Regions from separate parts of the Paenibacillus sonchi genome, predicted to be linked through region 2. Evidence: riboswitches for the same ligand, from Rfam matches in the RefSeq annotation. Region 2 holds a riboswitch; each other region holds the start of a gene.
What was found. A riboswitch is a leader RNA that binds a small molecule or an ion and turns the genes downstream of it on or off. The one in region 2 is predicted to bind cyclic di-GMP.
Positions count from the first base shown of each region.

Region 1: linked by a shared signal. The riboswitch ahead of JI735_RS10940 (anti-repressor SinI family protein) and the one ahead of JI735_RS30805 (S-layer homology domain-containing protein) in region 2 are both predicted to bind cyclic di-GMP.
Region 3: linked by a shared signal. The riboswitch ahead of JI735_RS11470 (choice-of-anchor A family protein) and the one ahead of JI735_RS30805 (S-layer homology domain-containing protein) in region 2 are both predicted to bind cyclic di-GMP.

Region 1 is NZ_CP068595.1:2,368,858-2,372,138, forward strand. Features, by position in the region: gene JI735_RS10935 (2-oxoglutarate dehydrogenase E1 component) at 1-1,172, opposite strand, end outside; cyclic di-GMP riboswitch class I at 1,611-1,704, shown strand; gene JI735_RS10940 (anti-repressor SinI family protein) at 1,734-1,889, shown strand; gene JI735_RS10945 (helix-turn-helix domain-containing protein) at 1,985-2,317, opposite strand; gene JI735_RS10950 (TasA family protein) at 2,573-3,181, opposite strand.
Region 2 is NZ_CP068595.1:6,842,827-6,846,107, forward strand. Features, by position in the region: gene JI735_RS30805 (S-layer homology domain-containing protein) at 1-1,827, opposite strand, end outside; cyclic di-GMP riboswitch class I at 1,875-1,967, opposite strand; gene sigF (RNA polymerase sporulation sigma factor SigF) at 2,812-3,281, opposite strand, start outside.
Region 3 is NZ_CP068595.1:2,496,884-2,500,164, forward strand. Features, by position in the region: gene JI735_RS11465 (ASCH domain-containing protein) at 3-425, shown strand; cyclic di-GMP riboswitch class I at 1,609-1,696, shown strand; gene JI735_RS11470 (choice-of-anchor A family protein) at 1,780-3,281, shown strand, end outside.

The sequences.
Region 1 (3,281 bases), 3.0 Mb from region 2:
ACGGTACCGCCATTGGAATACCCTTTAAGTTTGCCGATGTTGAGCGTTTCTGCGACAATGCCTTCACCAGGAAAAGCAGCATCCCCGTGCATCAGCACAGCCATGGCCTTGTTCGTGTCGAGCTGCGGCAGTCCCGGAGAATTCCGGTCCTCTTGAGCTGCGCGGGCAAAACCTTCAACAACCGGGTTGACGAATTCCAGATGGCTCGGGTTGTTCGCCAGTGTAATGCGGGTGCGGACAGTCTCGCCTTCGCGCACGGCACGGTCTGCGCCCAGATGGTATTTCACGTCACCCGTCCAGCCGTAGTTAATGCCCATGGAGCCTTCGGAAGGGAACAGCTCCTTGTTGGGAGAATGATGAAATTCCGAGAAAATAATATCGTAGGGCTTTCCGAGAATATGAGCCAGCACATTCAGGCGTCCGCGGTGGGCCATACCCATCAGGATATGTTCCGCACCATCATGTGCGGCGGCACGGACAATCTCGTCCAGCATAGGCACCAGCGCATCATTGCCTTCCAGGCTGAAGCGTTTTTGGCCGACAAAGGTTTTATGCAGGAAGGTCTCGAACTGCTCTACCTGGATCAGGCGGTTCAGCAGCTCCTTGCGCTCGGCATTATTCAGAGGGGCCGGAGAGCTTGTGGACTCTGCCTGGCTGTTCAGCCAGCGCAGCTCCTGTTCGTCGTGCACATGCCCGAATTCGTAGGCGATAGTCTGCGTATAAGCCCGGAGCATCCGGTGAACCGCGTCCCAGGCGGTATGAACATCCGCCGGCGCATTCTCCCAGATCAGCGAGGCGGGCATAGCGATCAGGTCCTCGCGGGTGAGATCATAGGTTTCATAATCCAGCCATTTCGCCATAGGGTTATTCCCCTGCTCAAGCGGATCAATATTGGCGGCCATATGGCCATATATACGAATATTGGCGATTAGCTTGGAAGCTCTTACGGCCTTTCTCAGCCACTCGGTGCCTCCCGAAAGAGCCGGCTGCGGGGCCGGTACGGCATCCGGAGCAAGCGGAGGAGGGCCGGAAACAGTAAATAGATCACGGTAATGATGTTCTACTGAAGAGGGATCTTTAACGAATTGCTCATATTTCTCTTGAATATAGCCCAGATTGGGGCCGTGATACTTACTCCAAATGGATTCGTTATAGGGCTCTTTAACTGCCATGAATACATCCTCCTAACGGATGAACTCCACGTGGCCGCATGTGGCTTGAGCGCCCAGTGGAGCTGCGATGTTTACGGTTTCATTTCACATCTTATTGTGCTACTTTCAAGACGTGTAATCAATTCATACTTTCGGGGAATCCGTTCGCAAAACGGCATGATTCAGTCCGGAAATGATGAAGAACGGATATTGGTTGCAGAATCAGGATTTGCAGCCGGTTCAACCAGTAACAATGACCTATGTATAAACCGGAAATGTTCATCAACAGCTCCTTAAGACATATTTTTTGGACAAAGGTTAGCAAAAAAAGCTATTCTTTTGCACTACTTAGCATAAAAAATTTTCCAAATAACGACACACTTTTCGTGTAAGATCTTGTATAATGTTATTGCGGATAACGGTTTCATGGTTTCTAACCAGATCCTTTCATGTAAAGGGTCCAGTAAAGGGTAAACCTGCCGAAAGGCAGGGACACAAAGTCTCGGGTCTACTGTAGAGATGCTGCAGCTACTACGACGGCCGGACTGCCTGGGGACGCATAATTTCTAGGAGGAGATATTCTTGGATAAGTCCAACCAGGGGAATGACGGAGAACTGCTGACGGGTGATCTGGATTTAGAATGGGTGTATTTGCTGATGTCGGCCAAGAAGGCAGGGATCGAGGCGGATGAAATCCGCCGGTTTTTAAACGAAAAAACAGCATTGCAGGCGATGTAGAGGCGTTTATTATGATGGAAATACATACAGAAAAGGGCACAGCAATCATAAGCTGTGCCCTTTTCTGTATCGCTGGAGCCTGCGGACGACCGCCATTATTGATCCTTCTGCTCCAGCCGCCATTTTTGGTAATCGAGAAACTCTTTGAATTCCCTCTTGCTTATACCTGAGGCCATGGCTTCCTGAACAAGCCGGAACCATTCGCCGTCCAGGGAGGATTCATCAGCATCCGAAGGTTCGCCATAGAGCAGACTGTGGATGGAAACCTGGAGCGCGTCAGCGATTTTTTCGATAAATTGGATTGAGGGGTTGGATTGGATATTTCTTTCTACATTGCTTAAGTATGATTTCGCAACATCAGCCTTGTCCGCCAGTTCGGATAAGGACCAGCCTTTTTCCAGACGGAGATGGTGGATGCGACTTCCCATATTATCCGGCACGATTACAACGCCCCTCCGTACTTTTTGTTAAAATATAAGGATTTTACGGTTAACGCCAATAATCATCCTCATATTTCTCGCCGAAACGGGTGCCGCCCGTAAGACGCAGAGCCGTTTCCACTTGTCAGTATAACAAATTTCCTTACAACGGACAAAAATCATTGGTACAAGGGAAAACAGCCTAATCTGCTTCCGGATCCGGAATCAGGATAGGCTGCTTCAGAAAATGCAGTCCGCTATGAATTAGTAATCCTTTTTGGGGCCTTGTTTGGCTTCGAAATTCCAGGTCAGCTTCAGCTTATCCTTTTGGAAATAGTTTTGTGCTTCGCCAGTATCCACGAATTCGAACTTGACCGTAAAGCTGTCGCTGCTCTGTGCTTTGATGCCGTCAGCTTCAGTGAGAATTTGATCCCATCCGGTATTGTTGACCAGATCCGGGGTTTGACCCTTCAGGGCGTCCAGTGTAGTTTCATACACCACAACTTCCGGTGAGAGAATCGTTCCTTTATCGTTGTTCTTCAGAAATTTAACCTTGATGAATTTGCTGAGATCGACACCGTTGTTGTCGCCGAGGGTATCTGTAACCTCAGTGGTGGTTTTCAGCAGAATCGAGCCGATATCTAAGGTTCCGTCATTTTTAAGCTTAAAAGTTTTGGTTACGGTGTCGCCCGGTTTCAGGTTTTGGATATCCACGATTACGGAAGGATCGGAGTTCAGATCCAGTGTGCCTGCTGCGAAGGTAGCCGTACTTGTTGCAGTATCACTAAAGTATGCGAAGGTCCCTCCGCCAATCAAGGACAAACCGAGTGCTGCCGATGCGATGCCAAGACCCAATGTTTTTTTGATACCCATATTCGAATTCCTCCTCTGATTTGTGTAGCTGTTGATAAATGAATTATTGTATCTTCCGTTTCGTAGGCGGAAGCGGACAATCTGTTCAGGACTGTATGTC
Region 2 (3,281 bases):
CTGTTCACGGGTCAGCGGAGCATTGCCATGGAAAAGCCCTGCGTCTCCGGTTACAATTCCTGCCGCCGCTGCCGCTTCCACATACGGGTAGGACCAGTGCGCAGCGGAAACATCACGGAAGGTTGGCTTATCCGTCTGCACCGGCTGCAGTCCAAGAGCTGCTGTCAGCAGCTTGGTGAATTCAGCCCGGGTCAGGATGGCTTTTGGCGCGTATACAGTTCCGTTCATCCCGTTCACGATGCCTCTTGCCGCCAGCACCTCCACAGCTTGCTGTGCCCAGTGGCCTGACATATCCGTGAATTGTGCCTCGCGCAGCATGACCGCGTACAGTCCAGAGGCTGATATTTTAGCCTGAACAAAACCGTCCTCCGCCGCAGTCACCCCGCCGATATAGCTCCAGATGCCTTTGTCCGGATTGTAGCTGTAGATTCCAAGCTTCTCCCGCTTTGACGTCCAAGGCTCCTCCTGCGGATACCGGACTGCCAGCTTGGCCGGGATCAGGAATGGAGCGCCCGCTTGTACTTGCCAGGCGGAACCAGCCTTGAGCAGCTTTTTGCCGCTTGCATCCAGCATTTCCTTCGTTTCCAGTTCAGCCTGGGCCAGGCTTACGCTGGTATTGTCCGGGAAGGTTCCTGCGGAAATCTCCAGCCGTGCCCAACCGTTCACTGCAGACAAAATGCCGCCTGAACTTCCAATAATCCGGCTGTCTTTGGCTCCAATAGTCACAGGGACCTTGGTCCCCGGGGCCGGACCCGGGTCAGCGTCTGGGCCTGGATTTGGGGTTGCACCTGGCGATGGAGTCGTTTCCGGTCCAGGAGTCGGGTTAGGGGTTTCTTTTAAATCAACTGATTCTATGTAATCATCTTTCTTGCTGTACAGCAGCTTGCTCCCGCTAATTCCGATCAGCTTCACCCCGGCATCTATCGGCAGCGGTTTTACTGCATATGTAGTGAGGTCTACCTGCTTCAGAGTGGCAGCACCGTCAACCTCCTCCTGGAACACAGCTTGTCCTTCACCTATGGACATAAAGGCATATTCAGTTCCCCCGGCTTTCATCCCGGTGAGATCCATTGGCTGTGCCGTCAGGTCTTTGATGTTCAGCAGTACATATTTGCTCCCTGTGGCACTGTTTTTCTGCTTGTACAGCACGTGGCTGCCGTTAAATACAAACCAGTCCACCGCATTCGCACCACCCAGGCTAACCAGTGCGCGGGTTACGCCACTGCTCACATCCAGCAGGCTGAGGCCCCCGTCACGGGCATTCTTGTAGACGACATTTCCGCCGGCCAGCACCGGGAAACGGCCTTCGCCCAGATCCGCTTCAACCCCTGTGGCCAGATCATGATAGATCATGCTGCCGTAATTTTTGCGTTCATACCAGACCACACCTACGCCGTCAGTTGTCGGATTGCCGTATTGGCCGGCCTGCTTGTTGAGCTTCATCTTCTTGCCTGTCTCCAGATCGGCAGTGTAGATATCCCAGTGGAGCGTAGCTCCCGGCTCACTTCCCTTGTCCGCCCACACCGCAACCGCTCCATGCACATAAGGCGCATCCTTGGCGGATGGACCGGCCGTAAGCACCGTATTTGCTCCACTGCGCTGATTCAGCGCGTGCACCTGCTTAACTCCGTCTGCATCCGGTTCCAGCCATATCAGCCGATCACCCGATACGCTATAGTCCGTTCTGCCCGGATTGGCCGCCGCAGCCGAAACCGAAGCCTGCCTTATGCCCAGACCACTGCCGGCAAGCCCCCAAGCAAAATCACCGCCGCGCAAACAGCTGTAACCGTCTGCGTAAACTTCCTTTTCCTTCCGAACCTCATCCACTTCTCTCCCCCAGCGCTATTTGTAGGCACGCCAAAAAACCAAGTGCCTTGAGCGGCCCGGCTGCCCTGACATCCCTTCCGGATGAAGTAGGCCCGTGGCTTTGCGTCTCCGACTTTCGTACGGATTTGCCTTTGTTCCAAACTCGGTTTTCTGTCCTTGTATGCTTATGTAAATGAGACTTTAGATGTAGAGGACACTCTTATTATCGGAATTTATTCCTATCGAATTAAGATGTTCTATTTTTTCCTTTTTCAGGGATACGGACAGGAAATCCTTTAATGGAGCGGATCAGGCATGGAAACTAGTAGAGCATCCCGGAAGGCTAGATTGACGGACTCCTCGCCATCCATCTTGTAGATAATCAGATGGGTGCTGTACACTCGAACCTAAAGGGAACCACGACGTTACGGACTCCAGCGCCGTTATTTCAACAATCCGGTCTTTTTATTCAAGCTAACGGACAGAGGAGACGCTAAGCTGGCATTTCCCGGAGCACAATAGTGGATTTGCATGAAATAGGGTCATCTGGGTCCGTAAGTGCCCAGCAAAAACTGATTTCAAGCAGATAACGGCATCTGGGTCCATTAGGGGAAGTCCCCCCTTTTTTCAGGGGAGGCTGGAAGAGTTCGATCCTCTGCTGTACGAGCCGTTTGGCTTTGTTTTCTCCTCTCTGTCCGATTCATTGCTGCGCCCCACCAAACCACACGCAAAAAGCCGCCTCTCCCAAGGCGGCTTCCTGCTCCAAACGTTTATTTCACCCGTCACATTCACTGCTCATACTTACTTGCAAAATCCGGCCACACACTGTTTTCCTTACTTGCCTCCGCTGCCTTCTGCCTTACTTCCTTGCTCGCCCTACTTCCCTATTACCTTACTTCCCGCTCGTCTTGCTCCCCTCTTGCCTTACTTCCTTGCTCGCCTTGCTTCCCTCTCGCCTTACTTCCCTGCTTGCCTTGCTTCCCTGCTTGTACCCTGCCAGCCAATCTACTGCGCAATCTGCTCGCGGATGCTCGCGAGGATTTTCTTCTCCAGCCTCGACACCTGGACCTGCGAGATGCCGAGGCGGCTGGCGACTTCGGATTGGGTCTGGTCGCGGTAGTAGCGCAGGTAGACGATCAGGCGCTCGCGCTCGGTCAAGGCCCCGATGGCCTCATTGAGTGCGAGCTTGTCGAACCAGCGCTCCTGCGTCTCGTCGGCAATCTGGTCGATCAGCGTGATCGGATCGCCGTCGTTCTCGAAGACGGTCTCGTGGATTGAAGTCGGCGGCTTGTTGGCCTCCTGGGCGAACACGATCTCTTCGGGTGTCACCCCCAGCGCCTCCGCGACTTCGCCGATGGTCGGCAGCCGGTCCAGCGTTTTGGACATTTCGTCCTTCATTTTGCGGACCCTGTTGGCCATCTCCTTGAGGGAACGGCTGACCTTGAGGGTGCCGTCGTCCCGGAGGAAACGCTGAA
Region 3 (3,281 bases), 3.1 Mb from region 2:
AGATGAAATGTCTGACCATCCGGCAGCCCTGGGCCACATTAATTGCGCTTGGGGAAAAACAGTTCGAGACCCGTTCCTGGCAAACGGCTTATCGCGGTGAACTGGCGATTCATGCCGGAATGGGGATCGACACCACTGCCTGCGGGCAGGAGCCTTTCAAGTCGGCCTTGGCGCGGCATGGCTTCACTGTGGACAATCTCCCCCGGGGAGCCATCATCGCCATAAGCCGTCTGGCCGATTGCCATGAGGTAACGCAGGCGGATGCAGTTGAGGGCTGGCCCGGCGGCAATGAGCTGGTTTTCGGCGATTATGCGCCAGGACGCTATGCCTGGAAGCTGGAGGATGTGACGGCGCTTGCCCGGCCCATACCGGCGAAAGGCAGGCTGAGCTTCTGGGAGTACCCTGTGCTGGAGGGGGAGCAGTGACCTGCCGGGACTGCATAACCTTTTGGCGGAACAAGAAAAAATAATTAGCGGCCCAAGCCATGATTGGGTATGAACCGGCTGACTCGCGGGTAATCTTCTTATAGGATGTTTGGTGCTGCCACTGTCCCGCGCGATCATCAGGATGTATAAGAAAGGGCGTATGCATAGGAAATGGGAAGTCTCCTTATTGCGTGGCTTTGTATGCTGTGTTTGTATTTTTCGTTTGAGGATAAGGTAAGCAGGAAAATTATACTTCCCGTGGCCCTGGTCGTTTTTTTCGGCACGCTGGGTTACTGGAAGCTTTTAATGTAATTTTTATGCAGGTATCAGCTTGTTTTCAGGTTAAGGATATATATTGAATGTACCAAACACTCCCCGGTGTTTATAAATAGCTTGCAGGGTCTTGCCAGCTCCCATGGTGAGGCCCGTTTTATTTTGTCTGGCTGATCCTGGCGCAGCATGGGGTGGATAAAATAATCACTGGTATTTATAAAAAAAGGTGATTTTATGTGATATTTTTCACAATAAAATAATAAAAATTATTTTATATTAAAATTGAAATATCAAAGATTGAAACGTAACAAAAATAAAGCACCTCAAAAGGAGAATTATGATGAGTCATGAAGGAAGTCTCCGCCGCGGGCTGGCATTCGGGTTGTTTTTGAGTATTCCGTTGTGGGTGTCCATGATTGGCTGGGTTCAGCTGCTGTAAATCCCAATTCGCTATATCCGCAGTGTCTGGTTACGGGAGCGTATATAGCATTACATAGAGATGGATGAAGAACTGCTGCCGGTTGATTCCGGGGCGGTTTTTTGTTGTGCGGTCCTGATTCGAAGGAACGTTCTTGCTCCTTAAGGAGTAGCTATAGCTAGGAATAAAGATTCTGGATAAGATTTGAAATTATAGTTCGAATATACTAGATTTTAATATTAAAAATTGCAATTAAATACAGGATCTGATGCTGTAAAAAAGGAGAAAACCATTCTGCAGGGAGATTTCCTTCTGGACAGGAAGGCTGTAAAGCCTTATGAATAGCGGGTTTATCCATGTTCCAGGCAACCGTAACTTGAAAAAATAGTTAAGGAATAGATTGACAATCGGGCAAGGAAGAGGCTAAACTGAAATTAGTTCAAAAGTAACAAATGTCATAGACTACATAAGTTTCACTTAATCTATATTTCTCATGTATAAACGCAAACCGTCCGAAAGGACGGGACGCAAAGTCAGGAATCTAATGCCCGACCAGGGCTATGATCGTCCGGCCGCCGTGAAGCTGACCCTTCGTGGCGGTCTTTTTGTTGTTATAGTTTTTCCGCAAAATCATAGAATAAGTTACTAGGAGGTGCAAGGCGATTGAAAAAAAGATCACAGAAAGCAGCAGCTCTGATTCTGACAGGGGTACTGGCATTGAGCAGCACGGTTACCTGGGGATGGAATGTTAAAGCTGCGGGAAATATGCCGTATATCCCTACCCCTGTCCTGGGTGTTGCCGGCAATTTTAACGCATTTATTTTTGGAGATTTCACGCAATCTTACGATCAGATTCATGGAAGGCTCGCGGCTGAAGGAAATATTACGTTGCAGGGGTACGGTGTTTCCAAGGATGCGCCCGGCGGGGATGTGCTGGTTGCCGGCAAAAATCTCACTCTAACAGACGGAACTATATACGGAGCAGCTGTATACGGAGGCACTATAACCAGCATACGGGCGGATCTCAAGGAGACTCCCCGCCAAGGGACGCCGATTGATTTTGCGGCCGAGGAACAGTTTTTGGCCCGGCGTTCGGATGAATTGGCCGCATTGACGCAGACACAGCCTTTTGTAAAAGAATATGGAAAAATCACTATTAACGCTCCGGATGCCTATAATGTCATTCATCTGGCCGCTGCTGATTTGGCTGACGCCAACGGGCTGCAGTTCAACATAGCAGGTGATGCCACCGTCATTATTAATGTGGGCGGAAGCGCTGTGAAGATTCCCAATTTTCAATTCTGGGGAGGCAAACCCCGCAAGGTCCTGTTCAATTTCTATGAGGCTGCTTCTGTGAATATCGGGAACACGACAATCGAGGGCACGATATTGGCTCCTCATGCCAGTGTCTTTTATGATCATGCAGAGCTTCATGGCACACTGATCGCAAAAGCGTTCAGCGGTTATGTGCAGATGCACCACTATCCGTATGAAGGCTCCGAACCGCCTGCAACGCCGACGCCGACGCCGAGCGCAACGGCGACACCGACGCCGAGCGCAACGGCGGTGCCAACGCCGAGCGCAACGGCGACACTGACGCCGAGTGCAACGGTGACGCCAACGCCGAGTGCGACGGCGACACCAACGCCGAGCGCAACGGCGACACCGACAGCAGTCGTAACGCCGACGCCAACAGCAGTCGTAACGCCAACGCCAACAGCAGTCGTAACGCCGACGCCGACAGCAGTCGTAACACCAACGCCAACAGCAGTCGTAACGCCGACGCCGACAGCAGTCGTAACACCAACGCCGACAGCAGTCGTAACACCAACGCCGACAGCAGTCGTAACACCGACGCCGACAGCAGTCGTAACACCGACGCCGACAGCAGTCGTAACACCAACGCCAACAGCAGTCGTAACGCCGACGCCGACAGCAGTCGTAACACGGACACCGACGTCTAGCGCGTTACCGAGCGCCACTGCATCAGCGACGCCGACGCCGAGTACAGCACCAACACCTACAAGCGAAGTAACACCGGCGCCATCAACAGCAACGCCGACGCCAGACACTACAGTAATCTATGTTCCGGTAACGTTCCCGACGCCAACACCATCATTGGTAATCGGCACGATTGTGGATGATACCTTGATCGATGATGACCC